DNA from 3 places in the Streptomyces kunmingensis genome. Region 3 is predicted to be linked to each of the others. Evidence: riboswitches for the same ligand, from Rfam matches in the RefSeq annotation. Region 3 holds a riboswitch; each other region holds the start of a gene.
What was found. A riboswitch is a leader RNA that binds a small molecule or an ion and turns the genes downstream of it on or off. The one in region 3 is predicted to bind cyclic di-AMP.
Positions count from the first base shown of each region.

Region 1: it holds a riboswitch for cyclic di-AMP, as region 3 does, so the genes downstream of both, ABD366_RS42755 (M23 family metallopeptidase) here and ABD366_RS14095 (transglycosylase family protein) in region 3, are expected to answer to the same signal.
Region 2: it holds a riboswitch for cyclic di-AMP, as region 3 does, so the genes downstream of both, ABD366_RS10440 (M23 family metallopeptidase) here and ABD366_RS14095 (transglycosylase family protein) in region 3, are expected to answer to the same signal.

Region 1 covers NZ_BAAATS010000072.1:12,130-22,495, forward strand. The annotation lists gene ABD366_RS42725 (asparagine synthase-related protein) at 1-3, opposite strand, end outside; gene ABD366_RS42730 (NsdA family TPR-like regulatory protein) at 609-2,030, shown strand; gene lhgO (L-2-hydroxyglutarate oxidase) at 2,100-3,308, shown strand; gene trmB (tRNA (guanosine(46)-N7)-methyltransferase TrmB) at 3,398-4,171, shown strand; gene ABD366_RS42745 (PrsW family intramembrane metalloprotease) at 4,246-5,550, shown strand; gene ABD366_RS42750 (aldo/keto reductase) at 5,557-6,513, opposite strand; gene ABD366_RS42755 (M23 family metallopeptidase) at 6,583-7,623, opposite strand; cyclic di-AMP (ydaO/yuaA leader) riboswitch at 7,635-7,793, opposite strand; gene ABD366_RS42760 (PP2C family protein-serine/threonine phosphatase) at 8,038-9,138, opposite strand; tRNA gene ABD366_RS42765 (tRNA-Met) at 9,294-9,367, opposite strand; gene ABD366_RS42770 (hypothetical protein) at 9,453-9,728, shown strand; gene ABD366_RS42775 (rodlin) at 9,807-10,214, opposite strand.
Region 2 covers NZ_BAAATS010000006.1:490,789-501,154, reverse strand. The annotation lists gene shc (squalene--hopene cyclase) at 1-190, shown strand, start outside; gene ABD366_RS10480 (phosphorylase family protein) at 190-855, shown strand; gene hpnH (adenosyl-hopene transferase HpnH) at 861-1,883, shown strand; gene ispG (flavodoxin-dependent (E)-4-hydroxy-3-methylbut-2-enyl-diphosphate synthase) at 1,891-3,057, shown strand; gene dxs (1-deoxy-D-xylulose-5-phosphate synthase) at 3,134-5,101, shown strand; gene ABD366_RS10460 (aspartate aminotransferase family protein) at 5,098-6,483, shown strand; gene ABD366_RS10455 (helix-turn-helix domain-containing protein) at 6,582-7,208, shown strand; gene ABD366_RS10450 (DUF6126 family protein) at 7,211-7,384, shown strand; gene ABD366_RS10445 (tyrosine-protein phosphatase) at 7,403-8,200, opposite strand; cyclic di-AMP (ydaO/yuaA leader) riboswitch at 8,598-8,762, shown strand; gene ABD366_RS10440 (M23 family metallopeptidase) at 8,766-9,539, shown strand; gene ABD366_RS10435 (SGNH/GDSL hydrolase family protein) at 9,680-10,366, shown strand, end outside.
Region 3 covers NZ_BAAATS010000010.1:98,944-109,309, reverse strand. The annotation lists gene ABD366_RS14105 (FtsB family cell division protein) at 1-214, opposite strand, end outside; gene eno (phosphopyruvate hydratase) at 352-1,632, opposite strand; gene ABD366_RS14095 (transglycosylase family protein) at 1,906-2,610, opposite strand; cyclic di-AMP (ydaO/yuaA leader) riboswitch at 2,615-2,762, opposite strand; gene ABD366_RS14090 (transglycosylase family protein) at 2,944-3,975, opposite strand; gene ABD366_RS14085 (cytochrome P450 family protein) at 4,137-5,363, opposite strand; gene ABD366_RS14080 (nucleoside triphosphate pyrophosphohydrolase) at 5,468-6,529, opposite strand; gene ABD366_RS14075 (SurA N-terminal domain-containing protein) at 6,623-7,306, opposite strand; gene ABD366_RS14070 (glycoside hydrolase domain-containing protein) at 7,441-8,328, opposite strand; gene ABD366_RS14065 (serine/threonine-protein kinase) at 8,393-9,898, opposite strand; gene ABD366_RS14060 (hypothetical protein) at 9,955-10,366, opposite strand, start outside.

The sequences.
Region 1 (10,366 bases), on a different contig from region 3:
CATCGCCGCCTCCACAACCTGTGGACAACCAAGGGGAACCCATGCTGCCACGAAGGAGGCGTCGGAGAGGGGCCAAGTGGGGAGCGAGCCATGGCGTGCACTCCCCCTAATGCGCCCCTTTCGAGCCGTGGTTGAACCGTGGCACCACCACGGCGACGTAGGACGACGGGGGCGAGATTCGGCCAAATCGGCCGCGGTTGGCCGGAGCTGGACACCCCGGTTCGGCCACAGCGCGCAACGCACAGTCCGGGAGGCGCACATCGCCTCCCGGACCGGTCCGCCGCCCGCGGGGATGTAGGCGGCGGTGTCCCCCAGCCCACTGGATCCAGTACAGCGGGCCGACCCACGCAGGTCCCATGCAATCGCTCCCCCCATGCCCGAGTAAGAGCGCACGCACGGGCGCACGGCGCCACAACCGGAGCACACGGTCACGGGGCGTGGCCTGCGCCGTATTTCCGTACGGACAACAATCTCGCCATCCGGAACTGCGCCACTTAACGCTTGGGATCCGGCGAACTACGCTGGGTGTACGAATGCCGCGCGGTTATGCCAGGCCGAGATGGTCTGCGAAGTGCCGGCGCGGCAGCGTCTGTGTCGAGGGGTGGCGCATGTCCAGGGAGCTACGCGGACCGAACGAGAAGCTCGGCGCCGTCCTCGCCCTCGCGGGGATCAGTAACGCGGGACTGGCGCGGCGTGTCAACGACCTAGGTGGACAGCGCGGGTTGACCCTTCGCTACGACAAGACGTCGGTGGCGCGCTGGGTGTCGAAGGGCATGGTGCCGCAGGGCGCCGCCCCGCATCTCATCGCGGCCGCCATCGGCCAGAAGCTCGGCAGGCCCGTACCGCTGCACGAGATCGGTCTCGCCGACGCCGATCCCGCGCCGGAGGTGGGCCTCGCCTTCCCCCGTGACGTACGGGCGGCGGTGAAGGCGGCCACCGAGCTGTACCGGCTCGACCTCGCCGGGCGCCGGGCGGGCAGTGGCGGCATCTGGCAGTCCCTGGCCGGTTCCTTCGCGGTGAGCGCGTACGCGACGCCGGCCTCGCGATGGCTGATAAATCCGGCCGACTCGTCGGTGGCGCGCGAGGCCCACATCACGGAGGAGGGCTCGCCCCAGAAGGTCGGCCACAGCGACGTGCTGAAGTTACGGGAGGCCGCGCAGGACGCGAGGCGCTGGGACTCCAAGTACGGCGGCGGCGACTGGCGTTCGTCGATGGTGCCGGAGTGCCTGCGGGTCGAGGCGGCGCCGCTGCTGCTCGGCTCGTACTCCGACGATGTGGGGCGTTCCTTGTTCGGCGCCTCGGCCGAGCTGACGCGCCTCGCCGGGTGGATGGCGTTCGACACCGGGCAGCAGGAGGCGGCGCAGCGGTACTACATCCAGGCGTTGCGGCTTGCTCGCGCGGCTGCGGACGTGCCCCTGGGCGGCTATGTACTCGCCTCCATGTCGTTGCAGGCCACGTACCGCGGGTTCGGGGACGAGGGCGTCGATCTCGCGCAGGCCGCGCTCGAGCGCAACCGCGGCCTTGCGACCGCCCGCACCATGAGCTTCTTCCGGCTCGTCGAGGCGCGCGCGCACGCGCGTGCCGGTGACGCGCAGGCGGCGGGCGCCGCGCTGCGGGCCGCCGAGGGCTGGCTGGAGCGGTCCCGGGACGGTGACAGCGACCCGTCCTGGCTCGGCTTCTACTCCTACGACCGGTTCGCCGCGGACGCCGCCGAGTGCTACCGGGACCTGAAGGCGCCGCGGCAGGTGCGCAGGTTCACGGAGCAGGCACTGTCGCGGCCCACCGAGGAGTTCGTGCGCTCGCACGGACTGCGCCTCGTGGTGTCGGCGGTGGCCGAGCTGGAGTCGGGGAACCTGGACGCCGCGTGCGAGCAGGGGACCCGCGCCCTGGAGGTGGCGGGACGGATCTCCTCCGCGCGGACCACGGAGTACGTGAGAGACCTGCTGCACCGCTTGGAGCCGTACGGTGACGAGCCGCGGGTGGTCGAGCTGCGGGAGCGGGCCAGGCCTCTGCTGATGGCTCCGGCATAGCGATGCCCCCTGTCCCGCATGGATTGTCAGTGGTGTCGGGCAAGATGCAGGACATGGAGGTGAGGCCCGGTGAGCACGACTGCGTATGACGGGGATGTGCTGGTGGTCGGCGGCGGAATCGTCGGGCTCGCCACCGCGTATGCCGTCTCGCGCTCCGCGCCGGGCACGCGCGTCGTCGTCCTGGAGAAGGAGGCGGGCCCGGCCCGGCACCAGACGGGGCGCAACAGCGGGGTGATCCACAGCGGGATCTACTACCGCCCGGATTCGCTGAAGGCCCGGTTCGCGGTGCGCGGCGCCGCCGAGATGGTCAAGTTCTGTGCGGAGTACGGGATCGCGCACGCCGTCACCGGAAAGCTGATCGTCGCCACCGAGCGGGACGAGCTGCCGCGCCTGCACGCCCTCGCCCAGCGCGGCAGGGAGAACGGGATCGCGGTGCGCGAGCTGGGCCCCGCGCAGATCCAGGAGTACGAGCCCGAGGTGCGGGGCCTGGCCGCCATCCAGGTCGCCAGCACGGGCATCGCGGACTACCGCGCGGTCGCCCGCCACCTCGCCGAGATGTCCGGCGCCGACATCCGGTACGGGGCGGACATCGTGCAGATCGACCGGCGGCCCGCGCGGGGCGTCGCCGTGCGGACCGCCGCCGGGACCGTCGTGCGCGGCAAGGTCCTGGTCAACTGCGCGGGGCTGCAGTGCGACCAGGTCGCCCGGCTCGCCGGGGACGACCCGGGGATGCGCATCGTGCCGTTCCGCGGCGAGTACTTCGACCTGGCCCGGCCCGAGCTGGTGCGCGGGCTCGTGTACCCGGTGCCGGATCCGGCGTTCCCGTTCCTCGGGGTCCATCTGACGCGCGGCATCGAGGGCTCCGTCCACGTCGGACCGAACGCGGTGCCCGCGCTGGCCCGTGAGGGCTACGACTGGGGCACCGTCCGCCCCCGCGAGCTCGCCGGGACGCTGGCCTGGCCCGGGTCGTGGCGGATAGCGCGGCGCCACTGGCGGTACGGGGCGGGCGAGCTGCTGCGCTCGGCCTCCAAGCGCGCCTTCACCGACGCGGTGCGCCGTCTGGTACCCGCGGTCGACCCGGAGGACCTGGTGGCGGCGCCGGCCGGAGTGCGCGCGCAGGCGGTGCTGCGGGACGGCACCCTCGTCGACGACTTCCTGATACGCGAGGGCGCCCGCACGGTCCATGTGCTGAACGCGCCGTCACCGGCCGCGACAGCCTCCCTGCCCATCGGCAGAGAGGTCGCCCGGCGCGCCCTCGCCGCACTCGCCTCGGCCTGAGGCCCGGCCTGCACCGAAGGCCCGGCCGGCACCGAGCTGCGGCGGCGCCTGTGCGGCCGGGCGCTCCGGACCCGTAAAATCGCCCCACTGTGTCTGAGTCCGAAACCCCCCAGAACCCCGCCCCGCCCGCGCGCCCGAACGAGCCGCGTTTTCCGGACGGGCCCCGGCCCGATCCCGCCGGATCGCACTTCGAGCGGCGGATCCGCAGCTTCCAGCCGCGCCGCAGCCGGGTCACCACCTCGCAGGCCGACGCGTTGCAGCGGCTGTGGCCGAAGTGGGGCCTCGACATCGACGGGCAGCGCGTCCTCGATCTCGCCGAGATGTTCCCGGGCGTCGACCGGGTCGTCCTGGAGATCGGCTTCGGCATGGGCGAGGCCACGGCGCAGATGGCGGCGGACGACCCGTCGACCGGGATCCTCGCGGTCGACGTGCACACCCCGGGCCAGGGCAATCTGCTGGGCCTCGCCGAGCGCGGCGGCATGACCAACGTACGGGTGGCCAACGGCGACGCGATCATCCTGCTGCGCGCGATGCTCCCCGACGCCTGCCTCGACGGGCTGCGCGTCTATTTCCCCGACCCCTGGCCGAAGAAGCGGCACAACAAGCGGCGGCTGATCCAGCCCGAGTTCCTGTCCCAGGTGGCCGGCCCGCTCAAGCCCGGCGCGCTGGTGCACTGCGCGACGGACTGGGAGGAGTACGCGGAGCAGATGCTCGAGGTGCTCACCGCCCACCCCGACTACGAGAACACGCGGCCGGACGGCGGCTACGCGCCACGCCCCGCGTTCCGTCCGCTGACCCGGTTCGAGGGTCAGGGCCTGGACAAGGGGCATGTGGTGCACGATCTGCTGTTCCGGCGCCGGTAGCGGGTCACGGTCGAGGATCGGCCCAAGAGTCCGGCCCCGTCGCGGCGCCGCGCATCCCTCGTTAGGGTCAATGAGTGGCTTCGTACCCCGGCTGCCCGCCCCCGCAGGACCACGCCCCCGGCACACAGCCGACCGGCGCGGTCCCGCATCCGCGCTGGTGGGAGCGGAAGGGGGTCAGGGTCACGGCGCTCGCCACGCTCCTCGCGGTGTCCGGCGCCGTCATCCTGGCGCTGGTGCGGGAGCAGACCGGTACCGAGGGGTTCCTGGTCGGGCTCGGCCTGGCCGTGCTGCCCGTGCCGCTGCTGATATCCGCGTTCCGCTGGCTGGACCGGGTGCAGCCCGGGCCCTGGCGGAACCTGCTCTTCTCCTTCGCCTGGGGCGCCTGCGCGGCAGCCCTGATAGCGATCGTCGCGAACAGTTTCGCGACGCGGTGGATAGAGACCGCCACCGCCGACCCGACCGGCGCCGACACCCTCGGCGCCACCGTCATAGCGCCCGTCGTCGAGGAGTCCGCCAAGGCCGCGGCCGTGCTGCTCGTCTTCCTGTTCCGCAGACGGGACTTCACCGGCATCGTCGACGGTGTGGTGATCGCCGGAGTCACCGCGACCGGCTTCGCGTTCACCGAGAACATCCTGTATCTCGGCAACGCCTTCGGCACCGATCAGCTGACCGGCACCGGACCCGGCCTCACCTCGGTGACGGCGGCGACCTTCTTCGTGCGGATCGTGATGTCGCCGTTCGCGCACCCGCTGTTCACGGTGCTCACCGGGATCGGCTTCGGCGTCGCCGCGGTCATCGCACCCGACCGCGGCCGGGCCCGCCGCGTCCTGCTGCCGCTCGCCGGGCTGCTCGCGGCGATGGGCATGCACGCGTTCTGGAACGGCTCGTCGTCCTTCGGCGAGTACGGCTTCTTCGCGGTGTACGCGGCGTTCATGGTGCCGGCGTTCGGCCTGCTGACCTGGCTCGCCGTGTACGTACGCCATCGCGAGCTGCGCACCGTGCGGGCCGAGCTGTCCGCGTATGTCGTGGCCGGGTGGCTCGCGCCGCCCGACCCGTTCGCCCTCGGCTCGCTCAAGGCACGCCGCCTCGCCCGGGAGTACGCCGCGTACTACGGCGGCAAGGAGGCGGAGGCGGCGGTCACCGAGTACGAGGCGTACGCGACGTCGCTCGCGCTGCTCAGGCACCGCGGCCGCAAGGGCCGGGCCGGCGCCGATTTCGTCGTACGGGAGCGCGAGTTGCTCGAAGCGCTGTGGGAGCGGCGCCATCACGCACGTCCCGCGCTCGCGTACGCCTCCCAGGTCGCCGCCCCCATGTGGCGGCCACCGGTGTACGCGGGGCCGATGCCGCACGTTCCCGCGTACAACCCGTACCGCTACTGACAAGGCTCAGGCGGACGCGGCCGTGAGGCGGCCGAGCTCCTCGTCCGTCAGGGTCAGGTCCGCCACCGCGAGCAGCGCCGGAAGCTGTTCCACCGTGCGCGCGGACGCGATCGGCGCCGCCACGGTGGGCTGCCCGGCGAGCCAGGCGAGGGCGACCGTGGCGACCTCGGCGCCGCGGGCCTGCGCGATCTCGTCGAGGGCGGTCAGCACCTTCTGGCCGCGCTCGGTCTGAAGGTGCTTGGACGCGCCCCCGGCCCGCGCGCCGTCGACCGTGACGCCCGGCCGGTACTTGCCGGTCAGGAAGCCGGAGGCGAGCGCGTAGTACGGGACGGCGGCGAGCCCTGCGCGCGAGGCGATGTCCTGCCGGGCGCCCTCGTAGGTGGAGCGCGAGACGAGGTTGTAGTGCGGCTGGATGGCGACGTAGCGGGCGAGGCCCTCGCGGTCGGAGACGTCGAGGGACTCCTGGAGACGCTCGGGCGAGATGTTCGACGCGGCGATGTTGCGCACCTTGCCCGCCTTCACGAGGTCGTCGAGCGCGCCGATGATCTCCTCGACGGGGATCGTCTCGTCGTCGTCGAAGTGCGTGTAGTACAGGTCGATGTGGTCGGTGCCCAGGCGCGTGAGGGAGGCGTCGGCGGCGGCCTTGATGTTGGCGGCGCGCAGGCCCTTGAAGTCGGGGTGGCGGGCCACCTTGGTGGCGATGACCAGGTCGTCGCGGTTGCCGCGGGCCTTGAGCCACTTGCCGATGACGGTCTCCGACTCCCCGCCGTGGTTGCCCTCGACCCAGGCCGAGTACGAGTCCGCCGTGTCGATGAAGTTGCCGCCCCCGGCGGTGTAGGCGTCGAGCACCGCGAACGAGGCGGCCTCGTCGGCGGTCCACCCGAACACGTTGCCCCCGAGGGCGAGCGGGAAGACCTCGAGGTCGGAGGAGCCGAGCTTGCGCAGTGAGGGGGAAGAAGTCATGCCCTCAGTTCTACGCCCCCACGGTACGAGGTGTTCCGTAGGGGCGGGAGGCGTTCGAGGGCCGGGCTCTCAGGGGGTGAGGCCCTTGTCGCGCAGCCAGGCCGCCGGGTCGACGCCGGTGGCGGCACCGCCGGGGTGGACCTCCATGTGGAGGTGGTCCCCCGTGACGTTGCCGGTGGCGCCGACGCGGCCTATGACGTCGCCGGTGCTGACCTTCTGGCCGACGCTGACGTTCAGCGAGGACTGGTGGCAGAACCACAGCTCGGTGCCGTCGTCGAGGGTGAGGATCGTGCGGTAGCCGTACGCGCCCGCCCAGCCGGCCTCGGTGATGGTGCCGCCGTGGACGGCGTAGATCGGCGTACCGGTGGAGGCCGCGAAGTCCAGGCCCGTGTGGTAGCCGGAGGACCACAGGGATCCGGGCTGGCCGAAGGTGCCGGTGAGCGTGTACGAGGTGACGGGGAGCTTGTAGCTCTTGGCCAGCTTGGCCAGGCGCTCGGCCTCGGCCTTCTTCTTGGCCTCCTCCTCCGCCTTCTTCTTCTCGGCGGCGGCCTTGGCCTCGGCCTTCTCCTGCTTCGCCGCGGCTTCCGCGGCGGCCTTCTGGGCGGCGGCCTCCTCGGCCGCGGCCTGCGTCCTGGCGTCGGCGGCGTCCTGCTGCGCCTCGGCCTGCTGCATGATGCGCGACCGCAGCGCTTCGCCCGCGCCCGACCGGCCGTTGCCCATGGAGGTGAGCGGGGCGGCCTCGGTGGCGCCGGACGAGGAGTCGGCGGTGTCGGACATGAGCGCGCCCACGCCGGGCAGCGACTTGGCCTCGGGCAGCGAGTCCTTGACCGCCGAGAGGTCGGGCATGGAGATGTGGACCGGGGGCTTGCCGCCCTGCGCGGTGGCGATGCCGCCCGCGCCGACGGCGGCGATCACGCCGACGCCGAGGACCGTGGAGCTGCGCGCGAGTCCGCCGCGCTGCCGGGCCACGCGGTGCCTGCCGCGGACGGGACGGACGGATTCCTCGGTGGGATTCCACTCCTCCCAGGTCCCCTGCTCGACACCGGACCCGCCTGGGGCGGGGTCGGCGGAGAATCCGGGGAACTCGGGGGCAGGACGGTTCGACGCCACGGGGGCGCTCTCCTTTCCTTCCTTCTCGCCTACCGGGTTAGCTGACGGGTTCGGAGCAGGAAGGTCTCCTACGAGCACGGTCCGACGCCCGAAAAGCGACGGAACTATGCCTGATTCACCCCAAGTTGGTGGTTCCCCGGCTCCCTTGCGGGATTAAGCGTGTGCGCACGGAGCCGTCGCTTGTGACGGCTGGGACGACCGCGCTGCGTTATCGAACGTTAATAGACAGCCGATAGTAATTCCAAGCTGTTCCCGTTGATCGTTCACGTTCTTGGCCTGGACTTAACGGGGCACTACCGGGCGGAATCGGGCGAGTTGCCCGTCGTTTTTGACGCGCTTCAAACCCATCAGTTTCTGACGTAGTGTCAATTGTTATGCGAAGAGGGGTCGTCCGGTCACCCCTCGTGAGGTTGATCAAGGACGCCGCACGGCGAGCAGCGCCATGTCGTCGGTGGCGCCGTCCCCGGTGTGCAGGCGTACCTCTTCGGCCAGCGCGGCGAGCAGCTCATCGGGCCCCGGGAAGATCCGGCCCACGAGCCGGGCCGCGGGATCGTAGAAGACGCCCTTCGCGTCCCGTGCCTCGGAGAGCCCGTCGGTGTAGAGCAGGAGCGTCGCCGCGGGCGGGAACTCCGCCTCGGTGGCCCGGTCCGGCCAGGACCCGAGCTCGCCCAGGCCGAGCGGCAGCGCCGCCTCCGCGGGCGTGATCACCTGGACCGTGCCGTCGCCGAGCAGCACGACCGGCTCGGGGTGGCCGCGGTTGAGGATGCGCAGGAGCCGGCCGCCGTGCGGGATCTCGGCGAGCACGGCGGTGGTGAAGCCCTCGAAGTCGTCGATGCCGCGCCGCCGGGAGCCCTCCCGGGCCAGCGCCCGCTCCAGCCGCTGGGCGACCGCCTCCAGACTGTCCTCCTGCTCGGCGGCCTCCCGAAAGGCGCCGATGACGACGGCCACGGCGGCGACCGCGCCCATGCCCTTCCCGCGTACGTCCCCGACGACTATCCGCACCCCGTGCGGTGTGTCCTGCACCGCGTACAGGTCGCCGCCGATGAACGCGTCGGCCTGCGCCGCCTCGTACCGGGCCGCGATCGCCAGACCGCCGATCCGCCCGGCCGGCTCCGGCAGCACGGCGAGCTGGGCCGCCTCCGCGATCTGCCGCGCGGACGCGAGCTGCTCGTCGCTGCGGCGCTTGATCCGGTTGATGAAGCAGGCCAGCACGCACACGGTGGCCACGGTGGCCATCTCCGTATAGACGCCGGTGTGGAAGGCCGTGTACCTGAGATGCACGGCGACGATGGCGGCGATCGACGCCGCTCCGGCCGCGATCGTGCTGCCCAGCGAGAAGAACGGGGCGACGACCAGGGGCGCCGCGCTGAACAGGGGTGAACCGGCGAATCCGGACGGTGTGCAGTACTCGTAGACCGCGCCGCCGATGATCAGCAGCAGGGGCAGCACCCGGAGGAAGGCGCGCGTGCCGACGGCGTCCGCTCCGTGTCTGTGCCGCCCTCCTCGCTGCCCCACCACTCGTCTCCTGCCACAGTCCGCGCCCGGATTCCGGCGTCTGTCCAAGGGTTCCCGGGGCGGGAGCCGGAGGCGAGCGTTACTGCTCCGTCCGGGTCAGGGCCCATAAACAGACCGAGGCCGGAATCTCGAAAGATTCCGGCCTCGGCCTTCAGTAGCGGGGACAGGATTTGAACCTGCGACCTCTGGGTTATGAGCCCAGCGAGCTACCGAGCTGCTCCACCCCGCGTCGGTGAATGCAACACTACGCCATCAGGGACGACGAATGCCAATCGCGGCCGTGTCCGGCGCCTTCCGACTGGCGTTAAGAGGACATGACCTCAACTCGACGAGCCATCACCGCTGTCCTGCTCGCTGTCGGCGCCACCGCGATCGCCGCCCCGGTCGCCCAGGCCGACACGTCCGGCAACACCATCTCCCCCACCGCGACGCTGGACGCGGTCTCCACCATGGCCATCCCGGCCGCGCAGCGCGACAAGGTGCCGCACACCGCCGAACAGATCCAGGGCCTCAACCAGCTGAACAAGCTGAGCGAGCTGCACCAGGTCACGGACCTGGTGGCGCCGGTCACCAACCTGGTCGGCGCGTAGCGACACCCGCACCACATACCCGGACACGCCTGAGGGGCGGCTGCCTGACGCAGCCGCCCCTCAGGTGTGTCAAGCGTGTCAGCCGTTCTGCACACCGTTGGCCGACAGGGCCGAGATGTCGTCCAGCACGTGCGACAGCGGCTCGTCCTCCTTGGCCTGCGTCGAGTTCTCCGCGCACTGCTGGTTCTGCGGGGCCGACAGGATCGGGATGTCCTGGACGCCGACGTTGACCAGACCCACGATGTTCTGGACGTTCGCCTTGACCGGCAGACCGACACAGAGCTCGTTCAGCGTGCCCTGGACCAGGGTGAGCTGCGGACTCTGGTCCCCGTCGGCGGAGGAGTTGCCGAACGCCTCCTGGGCCCCGTTGCCGCTGGCCGAGGTGGTGCCGCTGTCGTCACCGATGGCCAGGGCCTGGGGAGCAGCCACCGCCGACAGGCCGGCGATGGAAGCGACGATCGTTGCGGTTGCCCACAGCTTCTTCATGCGAATTCCCTTCATTACCGTACTCCGTTGACGGAGCTACGGTTAGACAACTGGTCAGAATTACGACGGTTGCGGACCCTGACCCATTCGGGCTAATACCTGAGAGCTATACGCGCACTCGTAAAGCGCAGTTGGGCCGCCGAATACGGCGG
Region 2 (10,366 bases), on a different contig from region 3:
GTTCCTCGCCGACACCCAGACCGAGGACGGCACCTGGGAGGAGCCGTACTTCACCGGGACCGGGTTCCCCTGGGACTTCTCGATCAACTATCACCTGTACCGGCAGGTCTTCCCGCTGACCGCGCTCGGCCGGTACGTGCACGGCGAGCCGTTCGCCGACCGGGCCGCCACCGCGGCCAAGGGTGGCTGATGACCCGGGACCCGGCGGCGGCGCCGCCGGAGACCTCGCCGCTGCTCGTCGCGTGCGCGCTGGGCATCGAACAGTTCGCCCTGCGCACGGGCAGCCGCGCCGGAGCCACCACGCCCGTCACCGTGCTGCGTACGGGCATGGGGCCCAGGGCCGCCGAACGGGCCATGGTTCGCGCCCTCGAAGGCGCGGCATTCGCCGACGCCGCGGTGGTCGCCACCGGCTTCTGTGCCGGGCTCGCGCCCGGCATGCACCCCGGTGACCTGGTCGTGGCCGGGGAGACCCGCGACGCGCACGGCAGTACGCCCTGCGCCGGTACGGATCTTCTGGTGAAAGAGCTGGTCAGGGCGGTGCCCGGGAGAACCGTGCACACCGGCCCGCTCATCGGTTCCGATCACGTGATCCGCGGTCACGAGCGGGGCGACCTCCTCGCCACCGGCGCGATCGCGGTCGACATGGAGTCCGCGGCGACCCTGCGCGCGGCGACGGCGGCCGGCGGAGCCGACGGCCGTCCGGTTGCGGCCGTCCGGGTGGTCGTCGACGCTCCAGAACATGAACTCGTCCGGATCGGCACAGTTCGCGGTGGACTATCGGCTTTCCGTGTCCTTCGTGCCGTCCTGCCCGCATTTTTCGAATGGCACCGTTCTTTGCTGCTCCCTCGGAGGTGAGCCAGATGGCCATGCCGCTTCGTCAGTCCATCAAGGTTGCGACGTATCTCGCTGAACAGAAGATCCGCAGGCGGGACAAGTTCCCGCTCATTGTCGAACTGGAGCCGCTCTACGCCTGCAACCTGAAGTGCGAGGGCTGCGGAAAGATCCAGCACCCGGCCGGTGTGCTCAAACAGCGCATGCCCGTCGCCCAGGCCGTGGGCGCCGTCCTCGAGTCGGGTGCGCCGATGGTGTCGATCGCCGGCGGCGAGCCGCTGATGCACCCTCAGATCGATGAGATCGTGCGGCAGTTGGTGGCGAAGAAGAAGTACGTCTTCCTGTGCACCAACGCGATGCTGCTGCGCAAGAAGATGGACAAGTTCAAGCCGTCCCCGTTCTTCGCGTTCACCGTGCACATCGACGGCATGCGCGAACGCCATGACGAGTCCGTCGCCAAGGAAGGCGTCTTCGACGAGGCGGTGGAGGCGATCAAGGAGGCCAAGAAGCGCGGCTTCCGGGTCACCACGAACTCGACCTTCTTCAACACGGACACCCCGCAGAACATCATCGAGGTGCTGAACTACCTCAATGACGACCTCGCGGTCGACGAGATGATGATCTCGCCCGCGTACGCCTACGAGAAGGCCCCCGACCAGGAACACTTCCTCGGTGTCACCCAGACCCGCGAACTGTTCAAGAAGGCCTTCTCCGGCGGCAACCGGCGGCGGTGGCGCCTCAACCACTCGCCCCTGTTCCTCGACTTCCTCGAGGGCAAGGTCGACTTCCCGTGCACCGCGTGGGCCATCCCGAACTACTCGCTCTTCGGCTGGCAGAAACCCTGCTACCTGATGAGCGACGGCTACGTGCCCTCGTACCGCGAGCTCATCGAGAAGACCGACTGGGAGGCGTACGGCCGCGGCAAGGACCCGCGCTGCGCCAACTGCATGGCGCACTGCGGCTACGAGCCGACCGCCGTCCTCGCCACCATGGGCTCCCTCAAGGAGTCCCTGCGGGCGATGACCGAGACCGTCGCCGGGAACCGTGGGTGACGATGCCATGAGTTCCGGAGAACCAGTCTCACTGGGCCTCCCCGAGGTACCGGTCCGACCACTGGCCGAGCGGCGCGTGAGCCGTCGGATCCAGGTCGGACCGGTGGCCGTGGGAGGCGGCGCACCGGTGTCCGTGCAGTCGATGACGACGACGCGGACCTCCGACATCGGGGCCACGCTCCAGCAGATCGCCGAACTGACCGCCTCCGGCTGCCAGATCGTGCGGGTCGCGTGCCCCACCCAGGACGACGCGGACGCCCTCGCGACGATCGCGCGCAAGTCGCAGATCCCCGTGATCGCGGACATCCACTTCCAGCCGAAGTACGTGTTCGCGGCCATCGACGCCGGGTGTGCGGCGGTGCGCGTGAACCCGGGCAACATCAAGAAGTTCGACGACCAGGTGAAGCAGATCGCGCGGGCCGCGTCCGACGCGGGCACACCCATCCGGATCGGGGTCAACGCCGGATCGCTCGACCGGCGGCTGCTGGTGAAGTACGGCAAGGCGACGCCGGAAGCGCTCGTCGAATCGGCCCTGTGGGAGGCGTCCCTCTTCGAGGAACACGGGTTCCGCGACATCAAGATCTCCGTCAAGCACAACGACCCCGTGGTGATGGTGAACGCCTACCGGCAGCTCGCCGCCGCGTCCGACTATCCGCTGCACCTCGGGGTGACGGAGGCCGGCCCGGCCTTCCAGGGCACCATCAAATCCGCCGTGGCGTTCGGGGCGCTGCTCTCCGAGGGCATCGGCGACACCATCCGCGTCTCGCTGTCCGCGCCCCCCGCCGAGGAGGTCAAGGTCGGCATCCAGATCCTGGAGTCGCTCGGCCTGCGGCAGCGGCGCCTGGAGATCGTGTCCTGCCCCTCGTGCGGCCGGGCCCAGGTCGACGTGTACAAGCTCGCCGACGAGGTGACCGCCGGACTCGACGGCATGGAAGTGCCGCTGCGGGTGGCCGTCATGGGATGCGTCGTGAACGGCCCAGGCGAGGCCCGCGAGGCCGATCTCGGAGTCGCCTCCGGCAACGGCAAGGGGCAGATCTTCGTGAAGGGCGAGGTCATCAAGGTCGTGCCCGAGTCGAAGATCGTGGAGACGCTCATCGAAGAGGCGATGAAGATCGCCGAGCAGATGGAGAAGGACGGCGTCGCGTCGGGTGCGCCCGGCGTCACCGTGAGCTGAATCCGAAGTTCCGGGTTCTGAGCTCTGGGTTCTGAGTTCTTGAGTTCTTGAGTTCGAACGGGAAGGGGGCTCGAACGTGACGATTCTGGAAACCATCCGGGGGCCGCGCGACCTGAAGGCGCTGAGCGAGGAGGAGCTCGGCGAACTGGCCGCGGAGATCAGAGAGTTCCTGATCCACGCGGTCGCCAGGACCGGCGGTCACCTCGGACCCAACCTGGGCGTGGTGGAGCTGACCATCGCGCTGCACCGGGTCTTCGAGTCGCCCGTCGACCGGCTGGTCTGGGACACCGGCCACCAGAGCTACGTGCACAAGCTGCTGACAGGACGGCAGGACTTCTCCAAGCTGCGCGGCAAGGGCGGGCTCTCCGGCTACCCCTCGCGCGAGGAGTCCGAGCACGACATCGTCGAGAACAGTCACGCCTCCACCGCCCTCGGCTGGGCCGACGGACTCGCCAAGGCGCGCCAGGTGCAGGGCGAGCGCGGGCACGTGGTCGCCGTCATCGGTGACGGCGCGCTGACCGGCGGCATGGCCTGGGAAGCGCTGAACAACATCGCCGCCGCCAAGGACCGCCCCCTGATCATCGTCGTCAACGACAACGAGCGCTCGTACGCGCCGACCATCGGTGGCCTCGCCAACCACCTCGCCACCCTGCGCACGACGGACAGCTACGAGAAGGTGCTGGCCTGGGGCAAGGACGTACTGCTGCGCACACCCGTGGTCGGGCACACGGTGTACGAGTCCCTGCACGGCGCCAAGAAGGGCTTCAAGGACGCGTTCGCCCCGCAGGGCATGTTCGAGGACCTCGGCCTGAAGTACGTAGGGCCGATCGACGGGCACGACGTGGGCGCGATGGAGTCCGCGCTGCGCCGGGCCAAGCGCTTCCACGGCCCGGTCCTCGTGCACTGCCTGACCGAGAAGGGGCGGGGGTACGAGCCCGCGCTCGCCGACGAGGCCGACCGCTTCCACACCGTGGGGGTGATGGACCCGCTGACGTGCGAGCCGCTCGCTCCGTCCAACGGGCCGTCCTGGACGTCGGTGTTCGGGGACGAGATCGCGGCGATCGGGCGGGAGCGCGAAGACGTCGTCGCGATCACCGCGGCCATGCTGCACCCGGTGGGCCTGACCAGGTTCGCGCAGGAGTTCCCGGACCGGGTCTGGGACGTCGGGATCGCCGAGCAGCACGCCGCAGTCTCCGCCGCGGGCCTCGCGACGGGCGGCCTGCACCCGGTCGTCGCCGTCTACGCCACCTTCCTCAACCGGGCCTTCGACCAGCTCCTGATGGATGTCGCGCTGCACAACTGTGGGGTGACCTTTGTGCTCGACCGGGCCGGGGTGACCGGCGTCGACGGCGCCTCGCACAACGGCATGTGGGACCTGTCCGTGCTCCAGGTCGTGCCGGGCCTGCGGATCGCCGCCCCGCGCGACGCCGAACAGCTCCGGGCGCAGCTGCGGGAAGCCGTCGCCGTCGACGACGCGCCGACCATGCTGCGCTTCCCCAAGGAGTCCGTGGGGGTGCCGGTTCCCGCGGTCGACCGGATCGGCGGCCTCGACGTACTGCACCGCGCGGACGCGCCCCGCGTCCTGCTCGTGTCCGTCGGCGTCATGGCGCCCGTCTGCCTCCAGGCCGCCGAACTCCTCGAGGCGCGGGGCGTCAACTGCACGGTCGTCGACCCGCGTTGGGTCAAGCCGGTCGACCCCGGCCTCGCGCCACTGGCGGCCGCGCACGAGCTCGTCGCGGTCGTCGAGGACAACAGCCGGGCCGCGGGCGTCGGTTCGGCCGTCGCCCTGGCGCTCGGCGAGGCCGAAGTCGACGTGCCCGTACGGCGGTTCGGCATACCCGAGCAGTTCCTGGGACACGCGAAACGGGCCGAGGTGCTCGCCGACATCGGACTGACGCCGGTGGAGATCGCGGGCCGGATCAGTACGAGCCTGAAGGCGAAAGCCGGCGCAGAAGCCAGTATCAAAGAAAGTACCGAAGCAAGTATCAAAGCCGGCACCAAAGCCAGCGCATCCGAAAAGGTCGGCAAGGAGAACGACGTATGAGCAAGGAGTTCGACCTCGGCAAGCTGCTGGCCGAGCGCGGCGCCGAACGGTACGAGCTGCACACCAAGTACCTCAACCACCAGCTGCCGAAGATGCTCCACACCATCGGCTTCGACAAGGTGTACGAGCGGGCCGAGGGTGCGCACTTCTGGGACGCGGAGGGCAACGACTACCTGGACATGCTCGCCGGCTTCGGCGTGATGGGACTCGGGCGCCACCACCCCGTCGTCCGCAAGGCGCTGCACGACGTCCTCGACGCCTCCCTCGCGGACCTGACCCGATTCGACTGCCAGCCGCTGCCGGGACTGCTCGCCGAGAAGCTGCTGACGCACAGCCCGCACCTGGACCGCGTGTTCTTCGGCAACAGCGGGACGGAGGCGGTGGAGACCGCGCTGAAGTTCGCCCGGTACGCCACGGGAAAGCCGCGCGTCCTGTACTGCGCGCACGCCTTCCACGGTCTGACCACCGGCTCGCTCTCGGTCAACGGCGAGGACGGATTCCGCGACGGATTCGCGCCGCTGCTGCCCGACACGGCCGTCCCTCTCGGCGATCTCGACGCGCTGGCACGGGAGTTGAAGAAGGGCGATGTCGCCGGGCTCATCGTCGAGCCGATCCAGGGCAAGGGCGTGCACGAGGCGCCGCCCGGCTATCTGCGGGCCGCGCAGGAACTCCTGCGGGGGCACAAGGCGCTGCTCATCGCGGACGAGGTGCAGACCGGCCTCGGCCGCACCGGCGACTTCTACGCCTACCAGCACGAGGAAGGTGTCGAGCCGGACCTCGTCTGCGTCGCCAAGGCGCTGTCCGGCGGATATGTGCCGGTCGGGGCGACGATCGGAAAGGACTGGATCTTCAAGAAGGTCTACTCGTCCATGGACCGCGTCCTCGTCCACTCGGCGAGCTTCGGGGCCAACGCCCAGGCCATGGCCGCCGGACTCGCCGTCCTGAACGTCATGGAGGACGAGGAGACCGTCGCGAACGCCCGGGCCATGGGCGAGCTGATGACGGCCCGCCTCACCGCGCTCGTCGACCGCTACGAGCTGCTGAGCGACGTCCGCGGGCGCGGCCTGATGATCGGCATCGAGTTCGGCAGGCCCAAGTCGCTGAAGCTGCGCAGTCGTTGGGCCATGCTTCAGGCCGCGCGCAAGGGGCTGTTCGCGCAGATGGTGGTCGTGCCGCTGCTGCAGAAGCACCGGATCCTCACGCAGGTCTCCGGCGATCACCTCGAAGTCATCAAGCTGATCCCGCCCCTGGTCGTGGACGAGGCCGACGTCGACCGGTTCGTGGAGGCGTTCACCGCCGTGATGGACGACGCGCACAGCGGTGGCGGGCTGATGTGGGACTTCGGCAGGACACTGATCAAGCAGGCGGTCGCCAACCGCTGACCCGCGCCCTCACCGTTCGCCGGGGCGGTGCCTGAGCGGGCTTTGCCTCGGAGGCAAGAAATTTGCCTGCGAGGCAGGGCTCTGGCGTAATCAAGTGTATGAGCCCTGCCCTCCCGGAGGAGGCTCCGGTCCCCTCGGAGCTGCCCGCCGTCGCGCCCCAGCTGCGTGCCCTGCGCCGTCGCGCCGCCCTCACCCTCGAGGTCGCGGCCCGCTCCGCCGGTCTGTCGCCGGCGCATCTGTCGCGGCTGGAGACCGGACAGCGCCAGCCGTCGCTGCCGATGCTGCTCGCGCTCGCCCGTATCTACAGTACGACCGTCTCCGAACTCCTGGGCGAGACCCCCGCCGACCGTGACGCCGTGATCAGGGGCGGCGCCATGGAGGCGACCGAGGCAGGCGGCTGGACGTACTTCCAGGCCGGTTCCGCCGGCCGCGGCATGCAGGCCCTGCGGGTCCACGTGCCGTACGGATCACAGGGCGACATCGTGCGCGTGCACCCGGGCGAGGAGTGGCTCTACGCCCTCGAGGGACGGCTGCGGCTGCGCCTCGGGGACACGTCCCACCGACTCGACCCCGGGGACAGCGCGCACTTCGACTCGCTCACCCCGCACCGGATCGCCGCCGCGGACCGGGGCGGGGCCGAGCTCCTCTTCGTACACACCCTGCTGCAGAGTCCGACCGCCGCGCTGTGTCTCGGCCCGGCGGCCGGCCCGATCCGGGAGGTCTGACCATGAGCGACGCGACCGAGCACACCACCGAAGCCGAAGCACGGCCCGCACGCCGCCGGGACATCGAGGACAAGCTGCCGCGCGGCATCTGGGTGCGGGTCCTGGTCTACGTCTTCGCGGGACACGCCCTCGCGGCCTTCATCTACATGCTGTTCACGCTGGGTGGCGGCCAGTGACCCGGGTCCGTCGGGGAGTCAGTCGAGGAGCCGCTCGCGCAGCCGCTCGCGGTCGGCCGCGCTGAAGCGCAGGCCTTCCTCGAAGTAGCGGTCCGTGGTGCCCCAGGTCTGGTCGATGGTCTCGAAGGCGGCGTGCAGATACGCGGCGCGGGCGTCGAAGAGCGGGCTGAGCAGCTCCATGACCTCGGGGGAGTAGGCGTCGCCCGACGTGGCGCTGCGGCGCACCTTGTAGCGGCGGTGCTTGGCGTTCGACTCCAGGTAGTCGGCCTCGATGGCCTCGCGCTCCACGCCGACGGCGAGCAGCGTCACCGCGATCGACAGGCCCGCCCGGTCCTTGCCCGCCGCGCAGTGCATCAGCGCGGGCACGCTCTCCTCGGCGAGGGCGTGCAGGACGCGGCTGTGCTCTGCGGTGCGCTGGGAGATGATCGTGCGGTACGACGTGATCATGCGGTTCGCCGCGCGGCCCTCGGACAGCAGGGTGCGCAGCTGCTCTATGTCGCCGTCGCGGACCATCTGCCAGAACTCGGCGCCGTCCGCCGGGTCGGAGAGCGGCAGGTTCACGTTGCGCACCCCGGGCAGCTCGACGTCGGCGCCCTCGAGCCGCTGGTCGGCGGCGTTGCGGAAGTCGAAGACGGTGTGCAGGCCGAGGCCCGCGAGGAACGCGGCGTCCTCGGCCGTGGCGTGGGCGAGATGGCCGCTGCGGTAGAGCACACCCGGACGCACGCGCCGGCCGTCCACGGTCGGAAGGCCACCGACATCACGGAAGTTGCGCACTCCGGACAGCTCCGGCTCGGTGGACGGGGCGTGCTGCGTCACGGGGGCTCCTCCCGGTCGGGTCACCGGCGTTGCTCGTCGGTGGGCGCGCGTCTGCGGGCGCGCGTCTGACGATACGACATGGGTTCCCGGGGCAACTATCTGTCCGTTCTATCCGCTTTGGTATTAACTATCCATTTATCAAAGGGGATTGTGCGGTTCGCGTGAGCAGGCTCATATTCGTGACCGTCCGTGGCGGCCGTCCCGGATTTCTTCCTCGGGAATTCCAGAAGGTAAGGCGCTGGCAAAGCGCGGACATCGACGCAGGGTGACACAGGGAACTCTCAGTCGATCAAGAAAGCGGCCTCGTCGGTGAATTCGACATTTGTCGCCGCCTTTCTCGTCGGCTTACTGTCACCACTCCATCCGGACGGAACGCCTAGTCCTGCCGCCGCCCGGATTCCGAACAACGACCCGTGACGGCAGGAGCGGGGGACCCACAGGCAGTACGCCGCGGGAATTCCCCATGCGGCTAGGGGTGAAGCCGTGTCCGTGAACCGGGCGCGGCCGGGCAGCTCCAGCCCGAACCCGACAGCTCACCTCGTAGGCGACGGAGAGGAAAAGCGCCATGCCCGCAAAGGGAAAGCACCGCCGTTCGAAGACCCAGCGCATCACTCGCGCCGCCGCCGTGGCCTCGGCCGGCGGGGCCGCGCTCGCCCTGCCGCTCATCGGCGCCACCGGCGCCCACGCGGCGACCGGCGACGCCGCCTCGACCGACGCGAAGACGTACACGGTCAAGGCCGGTGACACGCTCTCGAGAATCGCCGAGGCGCAGGACGTCGACGGCGGCTGGAAGAAGCTGTACGAGGCCAACAAGAGCGTCGTCGGCTCCGACGCCGGACTCATCCAGCCCGGCATGAAGCTCACGCTGGACGGCGCCGCGAAGACCGCCTCCACCACCGCGTCGAGCACCGGCGACAGCACCGGCACGGGCACCGCGGACTACGTGAAGCCCGTCGACGGCTCCGTCGGCACCGCGTACCACGCCTCCGGTTCCTCCTGGTCGAGCGGCTACCACACCGGCACGGACTTCGTGGTCTCCACCGGCACCACCGTCAAGGCCGTCGGCGACGGCACGGTCGTCTCCGCCGGCTGGGACGGCAGCTACGGCAACGAGGTCGTCATCAAGCACGCCGACGGCGACTACTCGCAGTACGCCCACCTGTCCTCGATCGGTGTCTCGGCCGGGCAGACCGTCACCGCCGGCCAGCAGATCGGCCTGTCCGGCGCGACCGGCAACGTCACCGGGCCGCACCTGCACTTCGAGATCCGTACCTCGCCGGACTACGGCTCCGACATCGACCCGCTGACCTACCTGCGCGAGCACGGCGTCAGCATCTGAGCCACCCGCACCGCGTGCGTCTCGCGCGATCCACTCGGCCCCCGGGGTTATTCCCCGGGGGCCGAGTGCGTTTTCTCACCGCTCGTCAACCCGTGGTTACGTTGGCGTAGGTCACACCTCAAGGTGAAAGATGTGTGGTCGTGGCAAACGAATCGAGATCACTCAGCATCGGCACGATTCGGTCCTACGCGGCGGTGGGGGACAGCTTCACCGAAGGCGTCGGGGACCCCGGGCCCGACGGCAGTTTCGTGGGGTGGGCCGACCGGCTCGCCGTCCTCTTGGACGACCGCGTGGCCGAGGACACCTTCCAGTACGCGAACCTCGCCGTGCGCGGCAAACTCCTCGACCAGATCGTCGAGGACCAGGTCCCGCGCGCCGTCGAACTCGCCCCCGACCTGGTGACCCTGGTCGCCGGCGGCAACGACATCATCCGGCCCGGCACCGACCCGGACGACGTGGCCGAACGCTTCGAGAAGGCCGTGGCACGCCTCGCCGAGGCCGCCGGCACCGTCATGGTGGCCACCGGCTTCGACACCCGCGACGTGGCCGTCCTCAAGCATCTGCGCGGCAAGATCGCCACGTACAACATGCATGTGCGGGCCATCGCCGACCGGCACGGCTGCGCGATGCTCGACCTGTGGTCCCTCAGGTCCATCCAGGACCGCCGGGCCTGGGACGAGGACCGGCTCCACCTGTCCGCGGAGGGCCACACCCGGGTCGCCCTGCGCGCGGGACAGGCGCTCGGCATCGACGTCCCCGCCGACCCCGAGCAGGCCTGGCCGCTCCTGCCGCCGCGCGGCACGTTCGAGGTGCGGCGCGACGACATC
Region 3 (10,366 bases):
ACTGCCGTATCGGGTACGCGAGGGCGACCACGAGCGTGCAGACGACGAGGGCGAGCAGTGCCGCACGGCCGGTGAGGCGGGAGCGGCGGGCCTGCCGCTTGTTCTGCGAGCGGTAGACGCGCTCGGCGGTCTGCTCGCCGAGCACGCGCAGTCGGGTGGCCGTGGAGAAGCGGGCCGAGTCGTCGCGGCCCCTGCTTCGGAGCTTTCCCGGCATCGCCTGTCCGCCTCCCCGTCCGGCTGCCTACGTGCGTACGTCCTCGCACACGGTACGGGACCGAGTGCGAGGACGTACGGAACTACAGCGCCGGGGGCGGTCAGCCCTTGAAGCGCGGGGACGCCGAGCGCAGGGCGTCAGCCCTTGAAGCGGGGAAACGCGCTGCGGCCGGCGTAGACCGCCGCGTCGTCCAGGATCTCCTCGATGCGAAGGAGCTGGTTGTACTTGGCGACGCGCTCGGAGCGGGCCGGGGCGCCGGTCTTGATCTGGCCGCAGTTGGTGGCGACGGCGAGGTCGGCGATGGTGACGTCCTCGGTCTCGCCGGAGCGGTGGGACATCATGCACTTGAAGCCGTTGCGCTGGGCCAGCTCGACGGCGTCCAGGGTCTCGGTCAGCGAACCGATCTGGTTGACCTTGACGAGCAGCGCGTTGGCCGAGTTCTCCTCGATGCCACGGGCCAGGCGCTCCGGGTTGGTGACGAACAGGTCGTCGCCGACGAGCTGCACCTTGTCGCCGAGGCGCTCGGTGATGGTGTTCCAGCCGGCCCAGTCGTCCTCGTACAGCGGGTCCTCGATGGAGACGAGCGGGTACGCGGAGACGAGCTCCTCGTAGTACTCCGTCATCTCGGCGGCGGAGCGCTCCTTGCCCTCGAACTGGTACTTGCCGTCCTTGTAGAACTCGGAGGCGGCGACGTCCAGCGCGAGCGCGACCTGCTGGCCGGGGATGTAACCGGCCTCCTTGATCGCCTCGAGGATGAGGTCGAGCGCGGCGCGGTTCGACTCCAGGTTCGGGGCGAAGCCGCCCTCGTCGCCCAGGCCGGTGGACAGACCCTTGGTCTTCAGCACCTTCTTGAGGGTGTGGTAGACCTCGGTGCCCCAGCGCAGCGCCTCGGAGAACGACTCGGCGCCGATCGGCGCGATCATGAACTCCTGGATGTCGACGTTGGAGTCGGCGTGCGACCCACCGTTCAGGATGTTCATCATCGGGACGGGCAGCAGGTGCGCGTTCGGACCGCCGAGGTAGCGGAACAGCGGCAGGTCGCTGGCCTCGGACGCGGCGTGCGCGACGGCGAGGGAGACACCCAGGATCGCGTTGGCGCCGAGGGAGCCCTTGTTGTCGGTGGCGTCCAGGTCGAACATCGCCTGGTCGATCAGACGCTGCTCGGTGGCGTCGTAGCCGACGAGCTCCGGGCCGATCTGCTCGATGACGGCGAGGACGGCCTTCTCGACGCCCTTGCCCTGGTAACGGTTGGGGTCACCGTCACGGAGTTCGATGGCCTCGAAGGCACCGGTGGAGGCACCGGACGGAACAGCAGCACGACCCGTGCTGCCGTCGTCGAGGCCGACCTCGACCTCGACCGTGGGATTGCCTCGGGAGTCCAGGATTTCCCGGGCTACGACGACGTCGATGGACGGCACGAGCATCTCCTTCTGGGATGTGACACAACAGTGCGGGCGGCTGGCCCGCACCCCTGAGCGTAACCGGCTCCGGGGCATCGGCCAGCCGACCGACCGTCTCGTGGACAACGCCGATAGCGAAATGTTTCCAAACGGAACAAAGACGGCGACCTCCGCCCCGGAACCGGAACGGAGGTCGCCGAATTGAGCGGCCCGTGAAGGCGGGGCGGTGGTCGGACTCGGCTTCCGCCGATGCCGGGTCCGTACCCACCCCTTACATAAGGGCGCGGCTGCCTACTTCAGGTGCAGCTGCTGGTTCGGGTAGATCAGGTCCGCGTCGCTGACGATGTCCTTGTTGAGCTTGAACACCTTCTGCCAGGTGGTGCCGTGCGCCTCGGCGATCTTGCTGAGCGTGTCGCCGGACTTCACCTTGTACTCGCCGTCACCCTTCTCGACCTTCTTGCCGGTCGGGGTGGTGACGGTCTTCTTCGACTCCCGCTTCGGCTGCGCCTGCTGCTGCGGCTGCTGGCGCTCCTGCGAGCGGGTCGTCGTGGAGGAGTCGGAGCGCTCCTGCTGCTGCGGCTGCGACTGCTGCTGCGACTCGGCCGGAGCGGAGTTGCTGGTGTCGGCGCCGGACAGGCCCACACCGCAGCTCGGCCAGGCACCCTTGCCCTGCGAGGCGAGGACCTTCTCGGCGACGGATATCTGCTGCGCCTTGGACGCCTGGTCGGCGGAGGACGCGTAGGCGGTGCCGCCGTACGCGGCCCACGTCGAGGACGAGAACTGGAGGCCACCGTAGTAACCGTTGCCCGTGTTGATGGACCAGTTGCCACCGGACTCGCAGGACGCGACCTGGTCCCACTCGGAGGTGGAGGCGGCGGAGGCGCCCGTGGCACCCATCAGCGGAACGGCGACGGCGGCACCGGCGACACCGGCGAGCGTGGCGACACGGACGGCCTTGGACGGGCGGCGGTGCTTGCCCTTGCTGGAAAGCAGCATGGAGAGATCCCCTCACCGACGCCTACGAGGTGAGCTGTCGGGTTCGGGCCAGTGAGTGCCCGGCCGCGCATCCTTGTGCGCGGCTTAACCCCAAGCCGGTTTCCCGGCGCTTACCTTGGGTCCCCCGCTCCTGCCTACGGCGCTGACGCGTCGACTGTTCCCGTGCGGACGTCGGCAGGATTCGGCGTGACGTCCCTCGGGGCCCGCTGTGGCGAGCGGTGACGACGTTAAGCAGTAGATCCGCCCGATTTCAAAGACGATCAGGGTCTTTGAGACTCATGTCTCACTCTCGCAAAAGTGGACATACAGGCCCCAACCGTCTCTGAACTCCCGCTACTTTTCGACCGATTCGAGGCCAAGATCCAGACTCTGACCAGGAAGGATGAGGTCCGGGTCGGTGCCGACCGTCTTCTTGTTCAGGTCGTAGAGCGCATCCCACCCGCCGTTCACGCCCTGAGCGTCGGCGATGTCCCACAGGTTGTCGCCCGAGCGGACCGTGTACGTCCCCTCGGCGGACTCCTCCTCGCGGTCCTCACGGGAGGCGTGGCGGCCCTCGCCCCCGCGGGAGGCGGCGGTGTCGTCCGCGGCGCGGTCGCCGCGGTGGCGGCCGGCGGAGTCGCCGGAGGCGGAGGATGCCGGGTCCGCGGAGGAAGTGGAGTCGGACTGACCGGACTTGCCGTCGCCGTCGCTGTCGGCATCGGCTGATTTGTCCGCGGATGCACCCTTGGCGTCGTCGCCCGCGTCATCACGGGCGTCGTCGTCGGCCTTGTTACCGGAGGTATCGGTCGAGGCGTCGGCCGACGGCGTGTCCGACGCCTCGGCCTCGTCACCCTCGTCGGACGAGCCGGACGTACCGGACTCCTCGTGATTCTTCTCTCCCGAGCCGGACGAGTCCGAGGTGCCTGACGAGTCCGAGGAGTCCGAGGAGTCCGCCGATTCGGACGGCTGCGGGGAGACGCTCACGCCCGGGTCGACCTCGGCCGCTTCGCCGCTCTGGGTGAGACCCGCCACGATCGAGCAGCTCGGCCAGACGCCGGGCCCCTTGGCCGCGAGGGCCTTCTCGCCGACGGCTATCTGCTGCGAACGACTGGCCTCCGCGGCGGTCGGGGCGAACTCGAGGCCGCCGTACCGATCCCACACCTCCTGCGAGAACTGAAGTCCGCCGTAATACCCGTTGCCCGCGTCGAGGCTCCACTGGCCGCCGGACTCGCACTCGGCGAGCTTGTCCCAGGTGGTGGTGGAGGCGGCGCTCGCGCTGGTCGCCGCGAGGAGCGGGATCGCGATGGCGCTGCCGGTGACGCCGGCGGCGACGACGAGAGCAGGGGCCTGACGGGGGCGACGGTGTCGGCCGTTCCCGGAGAGCATGCGGTTGCCTTTCGCGAGACTGATGCAGCACGCGACGGGATCGGCGGAAGTGGTGCCGGATGTGCCTGTGTCGCGATGACTGGTGAACGTAGCGGGACTCGAACGCTTGTCACAAGTCGATGCAGCGCAGATCACGTCAACATCACAGTCTTGACGGGGCGTCAGGTCCGCTCTGGCGTGAACTCGACGGGCAGCGTGCGCAGTCCACGCATGATGAGCCCGCCCCGCCAGCGCAAATCAGCCGGATCCTGGGCAAGCCGCAAGTCCGGAAGGCGCGTCAGAAGCGTGCCGAGCGCGGTCTGTCCCTCCAGGCGCGCGAGGGGGGCACCGAGGCAGTAGTGGATGCCGTGGCCGTAGCCGAGATGCTGATTGTCGCGGCGGGAGAGGTCGAGGGCGTCGGGATCGGCGAAGCGCGCCGGATCGCGGTCCGCTGCGGCGAGTACGACGAGGACCGGGTCGCCGGTGGCGATGGACCGGCCGCCGATGGTGAGCGGCTCGGTCGCGAACCGCCAGGTCGCCAGCTCCACCGGGCCGTCGAAGCGCAGCAGTTCCTCGACGCCGGTCGCCAGGAGCCCGGCGTCGCCCTCGGCCAGCGCGCGCTGCAACCGCTCACGCTGATCGGGGTGCGTAATTAGGGCATACGTTCCATTACCGATCAAGTTGACGGTGGTCTCAAAACCGGCGAAAAGGAGGATAAAGGCCATGGCTGCGGCCTCGTTCTCGGTGAGGTGCTCACCGTCGTCGGAAGCGCGGATCAGGCCGGAGATCAGGTCGTCACCGGGGTCGCTGCGCTTGCGGCGGATCAGCTCGGCGAGATAGCCGCGCATCTTCTTGACCGAGCGGGCGACTCCGCCGCGCGGCCCTCCGCCGTGCCGGATCATCATGCCCGCCCAGTCCCGGAAGTCGTCCTGGTCCTCGCGCGGGACGCCCAGCAGGTCGCAGATGGCGTAGATGGGGAGCGGGAAGGCGAAGTCGTGGATCAGGTCCGCTTCGCCTTTCGCCGCGAACCGGTCGATGAGGTCGTCCGTCAGCTCCTGGACGCGGGGTGCGAATTCGGCCACGGTGCGCGGGGTGAACGCCTTCGAGACGAGGCGGCGCAGACGGGTGTGGTCCGGCGGGTCGATGTTGAGCAGATGCGTCATCAGGTCGGCTTTGCGCTCGCCCGGGATGCCCGTCTTGCCCTTGGCGTGCGAGGGCTCGTCGTGGTGGTCCGGATTCTTGCTCAGCCGCTGGTCGGCGAGGGCCTGGCGGGCATCCGCGTACCGGGTGACCAGCCAGGCCTCGACGCCGCTGGGGAGCGTGGTGCGGTGCACGGGGGCGTGCTCGCGCAGCCATGCGTAGGCGGGGTACGGGTCGCTCGCGAACTCCCAGGTGAAGAGTTCGGGCATCGCGGCGGGGACAGGGCTTTCGGTCACCCTCCGACCGTATCCGGAGCGGGTGACAGGGCGGCCCCGGTGTCCGCCCGTCCGCGGAGACCCGCTGGAAGCGGGTCTTAATCCGCAGTGTCCTGGTCCGCAGCGTCCTGATCCGCAGTGTCCTGGTTCTCCAGCCCCTCCGTCGCGCGGATCGTCGCCCGGTAAGCGCGGGCCGCCGCGCGGAGGGCGGCTTCGGGGTCTTCGCCGGCCGCTTCCGCGCGCAGGGCCAGGGTGAGGAGTTCGTAGCCGATGCCGGGGCCCGTGGGGGCGGGGACGTCGAGGCCCGCGGTGCGCACGCGTGAGCCGAGCTTCGCGGCGAGGGCCAGGCCGGGCTGGCCCACCGGCACGCCGTCGGTGACGGAGGTGCGGCGCTTGGCCTCGCCCTTCTTGCGCAGCCAGATCGCCCGCACCTCCTCCGGCGTGGACGCGCTCTCGTCGCCGAAGATGTGCGGGTGGCGGTGGATGAGCTTGGTGACGATGCCGCCCGCGACGTCGTCCACGGAGAAGGGTTCGCCGGTGTCCTCCTCGGCGATGCGGGCGTGGAAGACGACCTGGAGGAGGACGTCGCCCAGCTCCTCCCTCAGCTCCGCGCGGTCGTCCGTCTCGATCGCCTCCACCAGCTCGTACGCCTCCTCGATCGCGTACTTGGCGAGGTCCTCGTGGGTGCGCCGGGACGACCAGGGGCACTCGCGGCGGATGCGGTCCATGACCTGGACGAGGTCCAGGAGGCGGGCGCCCGGCAGGTCGTAGGAGCCGGGGAGCAGTTCGAGGGACGGCATCTGCTCGCGGCCCGAACCGGCCAGCGTCGCCAGACCGTCCGTGAGGCGCCGGTCGCCCTCGGCGGTGGCCAGGACGACGACGGTGCGGCCGCCGTCGGCGCAGCGGTCGACGAGGTCGCGGGCCGCGAGCGGCTGCGTCGCGACGGTGACCTCGACGCCGGCCTCCTTCAGGTACGGCAGCTGCGGGTGCGCGGCGTCGGCGCACAGCACGGCGTCGGCGCCGCGCAGCACGTCCCATGCCTGCCAGGACAGCAGCCCGGGGGCGACCCGGTGGCTGGTGGTGAGCAGGACGATGCGGCCCGCGTCGCCGGTGCCGCCGTCGCCGGGGTGGCCGGTGGGGTCGCTGGTGGTGCCGTGCACCTGTCGATCGTTCACCACTCGAACGTAACGCAGGCTACCGACAGTCCCCGCCCCCGACGGCTCCCTGCCGCTTTCAGCCGCGCCCGGCCGCTCCTAGGCGGTCTGCTGGGCCGCGGCCGGCTGCTGCTGGGTGACCTGCTTCAGCCACGGCGTCTTGGCCTCCACGAGGCGGCTCCTGGGGGTGATCTCCCAGGAGCCGTAGCGGGGGTTCAGGTCGACGTTCAGTTCCTTGGACGCCTTGCCGAGGGTCTTCCAGAACGCGGTCTGGCCCTCCGGCGTCTGCATGTCGGCGCCCAGCGCGGTCGCCAGCTTCTGCGCCTCGATCTCGGTGCGCAGGCTCTCGGTCAGCCGCTTCGGCGGGACGCTGTACTGCGCCAGCCAGGCGGTCTCCAACTGCTGTGCGCCGCCCGCCTGTTGTTCCAGGCCGGCCCGCATGTCCTGCATCTCTTTGCGGGTGACGGTGACGCCCTGATCGGTGGCGGCGCGGTGCAGCACCCGGTCGAGGACCATCGTGTGCAGGGTGTTGCGGGTGAGGCCGCCGGTCTTGGCGATGGCCTCCTCGTACTGGGCGCGGTCGGTCGTGGCGGCCTGTTGCGCGTCCCGTACCTCGTTCACGCGGGTCTCCAGCTGGGAGACCGTGATGCGCTGGCCGCCGACGACGGCCGCGGCACCGGGGTGCGCGTCGCTTCCGCAGGCGGTGAGGGCGGGGACCGCGACGAGCGCGGTGGCGGACAGGACGAGCGCGGTACGGCGACGGCTGCTGGTGCGGCGGTGCAAGGTGAGCCTCCCTGCGGCGAGTTTGTGCGTCGGTGCACAAAGTCCGTGATCGATGGTAGGAGGTGGCCGCTGCCTCGGCCACCTATTCGACAACGATTCGCCGCGAGTTGAGGTACTCGGCCTCAGGAGAGTGGTCAGCCGATGATGGCGACCGGGGCGTCCCACGCGTTGCGGTCCACGGTGATCGTGTACGCGCCGCGCTTCTCCTTGCTGTTGACCATGTACTGGTGGGCGCGGCTGTGGTTCGTGTAGAGCGACTTGGACCAGGGCCAGTCGGAGGTCGTCGTGTTGACCTTGTCCCACTTGGCGTACCAGAGGTTGCCCGGCAGGTCGGTGCGGTCCTTCTCGGTGGCGATGGCGGCGGCGCTGGAGCTGGAGAAGCCGTAGTAGCCGGCCCGGTAGATCTTGCCGCGCAGGACCCTGTCGAAGGCGCGTACGTAGCTGAGCACGGCCTTGTTGCAGGACGCGTTCTTGATGTCGTACGGCTCCATGTCGAGGTAGAGGGCGCTGCCCGCCTTCATGCCGAGCGCGGCGGCCTTGGCGACGGCGTCCTTGCCGTCCGCGGTGCCGAGCGAGGCCGCGTTCGACGTGGTCATCTTCTCGTTCCTGGTGCCGGTCTGGCAGGGCGGCTGGGCGCCTACGTAGAGCGGGATCAGCTTCCAGCCCTGGGAGTTGACCGTCTTGACCCAGGACTTGGTGAGGTTGGGCTGGGCGCAGCCGCGGTTCTTGCCGCCTATGTAGACGGCGGCGGCGCCGTAGAAGCCGGTGCGCCAGGCTTTCATGGCGGCGGCGGAGGGCGCGGTGCAGGTGTCGAAGGCGCGGCCGGTGAACGTCTTCTGTGCGGGCCACGTCGTGGCCGCCGACGCGCTGGTGGCGGCGAACGCGCCGCCCGCGACGACGACGGCGCCCGCGGCTCCCCAGGCCACGTAGCGGTTGCGCTTGGAGAGTCGGTGGCTGCCCTGTCTGCCCCGTCTCGCCGGTTCCGCCGGTCTCGCCGCGCCGGAATTGCCTGATTCGGTCATGGATCCCCACCCCTGTGTGCTGTTTGTCGATGATCTGCGGCTACGAAAGATAGCCGGTGGCCGGTCAGCCCCTGACCTGTCCCAGCCACTGGAGCGTGCGGCGGACCTCCGCCGGGAACGGGTGGCCGGGCCCGTGCACCCGCTCCGCGTCGTGCAGGAGGCGGATCAGGGTCTCGTGCGCGGCGCCCCGGTCGCCGACAGCCAGCAGCAACTGTCCGATGCGGCGGCGTACTTCGAGGGCGAGGCGCAGGTCCGTGGTCGCGTACTGGTTCTCGTAGTACGGCAGCAGTGAGCGGTATTCGGCGAGCGCCGCGGCCGGTTCGCCGAGGGCTTCCAGGCACTGGGCGGCCTCGTAGCGGAACTGCAGGGACTGCGGGTCGGCGTGGCCCGCCTCGGCGGCTCGCTCGTCGGCGAGGCGGCGCAGCTCGGGCAGGGCGCGGCGGTACTGGCCGTCGTCCATGAGGGTGGCCGCGTACTGCTTGCGCAGGGTGCGGACGACGGGTGAGTGCTCGCCGTGCTGGGCGGCCGCGGCGGGCAGGATCGCGCCGAGGATGTCGACGGCCTGGGTGATGCGGCCCTCGCCGAGCAGGCGCTTGACCTCGTCGACGGCGCGGGCGACGTCGGGGCGCTCGCCCTGTACGTCGGCGCCCGCGGGCTGCGGTGCGGGTGTGCGGGCCCGGTCCGGCCAGGGGGCGTGCGGGCGCAGGAAGGGGCGGGTCGGGTCGAGCGGGTGGCCGGTGGGGACGCCGCGCGGGGGCAGCAGCGGGAGCAGCTCCTCGTAGGTCTGCTGCGCGGAGGCGGGGCGGTGCTGCGGGTCCTTGGCGAGGAGGCGCAGGACGAGGTTCTCCAGCGCTCCGGGGACCTCGGGGCGCAGTTGGCGTACCGGTGTCGGTGCCTCGTACAGGTGGCGGTGGAGGATGCCGAGGGCGGTGGTGCCGGCGAACGGGACGTCGCCGCTGAGGAGTTCGAAGAGGAGTACGCCGAGTGCGTAGAGGTCGGTGTAGGGGCCGACGGCGCCGCCCATGGCCTGTTCGGGCGCCATGTAGGCGGGGGTGCCGATGGGTGAGCCGGTGTGGGTGAGGCGTGTGGTGTCGGTGTCCATGACGGACGCGACGCCGAGGTCGAGGACGGTGACGGTGCCGTCCTTCTTGACCATGACGTTTCGGGGCTTGAGGTCCCGGTGGACGATCGGGACCGCGTGCACGGCGGAGAGCACGGCGCACAGCTGGGCGGCGACCGAGACGGCCCACGGCCACGGGTAGGGGTCGTGCTCGGCGAGGTGGTCGGCGAGGTCGGAGCCGTCGATGTACTGCATGACGAGGTACAGGAAGGAGGGGGCGCCGTCGGCGCCGTCGCCCTCGCTGCCCGCGTCGTGGACGGTGACGAGGCCGGGGTGGTCGACCTGTGCGGTGACGCGGCACTCGCGCAGGAAGCGGCGGCGCAGTTCGTCGGCCTCGGCGCCCGCGACGCGGTCGGGGCGCAGCAGTTTGACGGCGACGCGGCGGTCCAGGCGTTGGTCGTACGCCGTCCAGACCTGGCCCATGCCGCCCTGGCCGATGAGGGTGGACAGTTCGTAGCGTCCGGCTATGACGCGGCCGCCGCTCGTCGCGAGTGGGGGCGGGGTGGTCACCGGCCGTCGTCCTCCCGCTTGCGCAGGTAGTCACTCAGCTCGTCCAGCTCGGCGCGGACCTGGTCGATGCGGTGCGGCGGCTGCGGCGCGTTCTGGTGCTGCACTTGGTGCTGGCCCTGGTTCGGCTGCTGCTGCGGCGGCGACATCGGCGGCGGGGTGGGGCTGGGTGTCGGGGTCGCGGCCTGGGTGGGCAGGTTGTGGGCGCTCGGCGGGAAGGGCTGCGTGTAGGGCGGCTGCTGCTGCGGCTGCGGCCGTGCCTGCGGGTACTGGGGTCCCGGGTGCCGCTGCGGGTATCCGTAGCCGACCGTGGTGGCCGTCGGCGGGTACGGGAACACCGGCTGGGCGCGGCGTATGTCGAACACCAGGAAGTGCGCGGCGCTGCCGGCGGCGATGATCAGGACCGCGGCG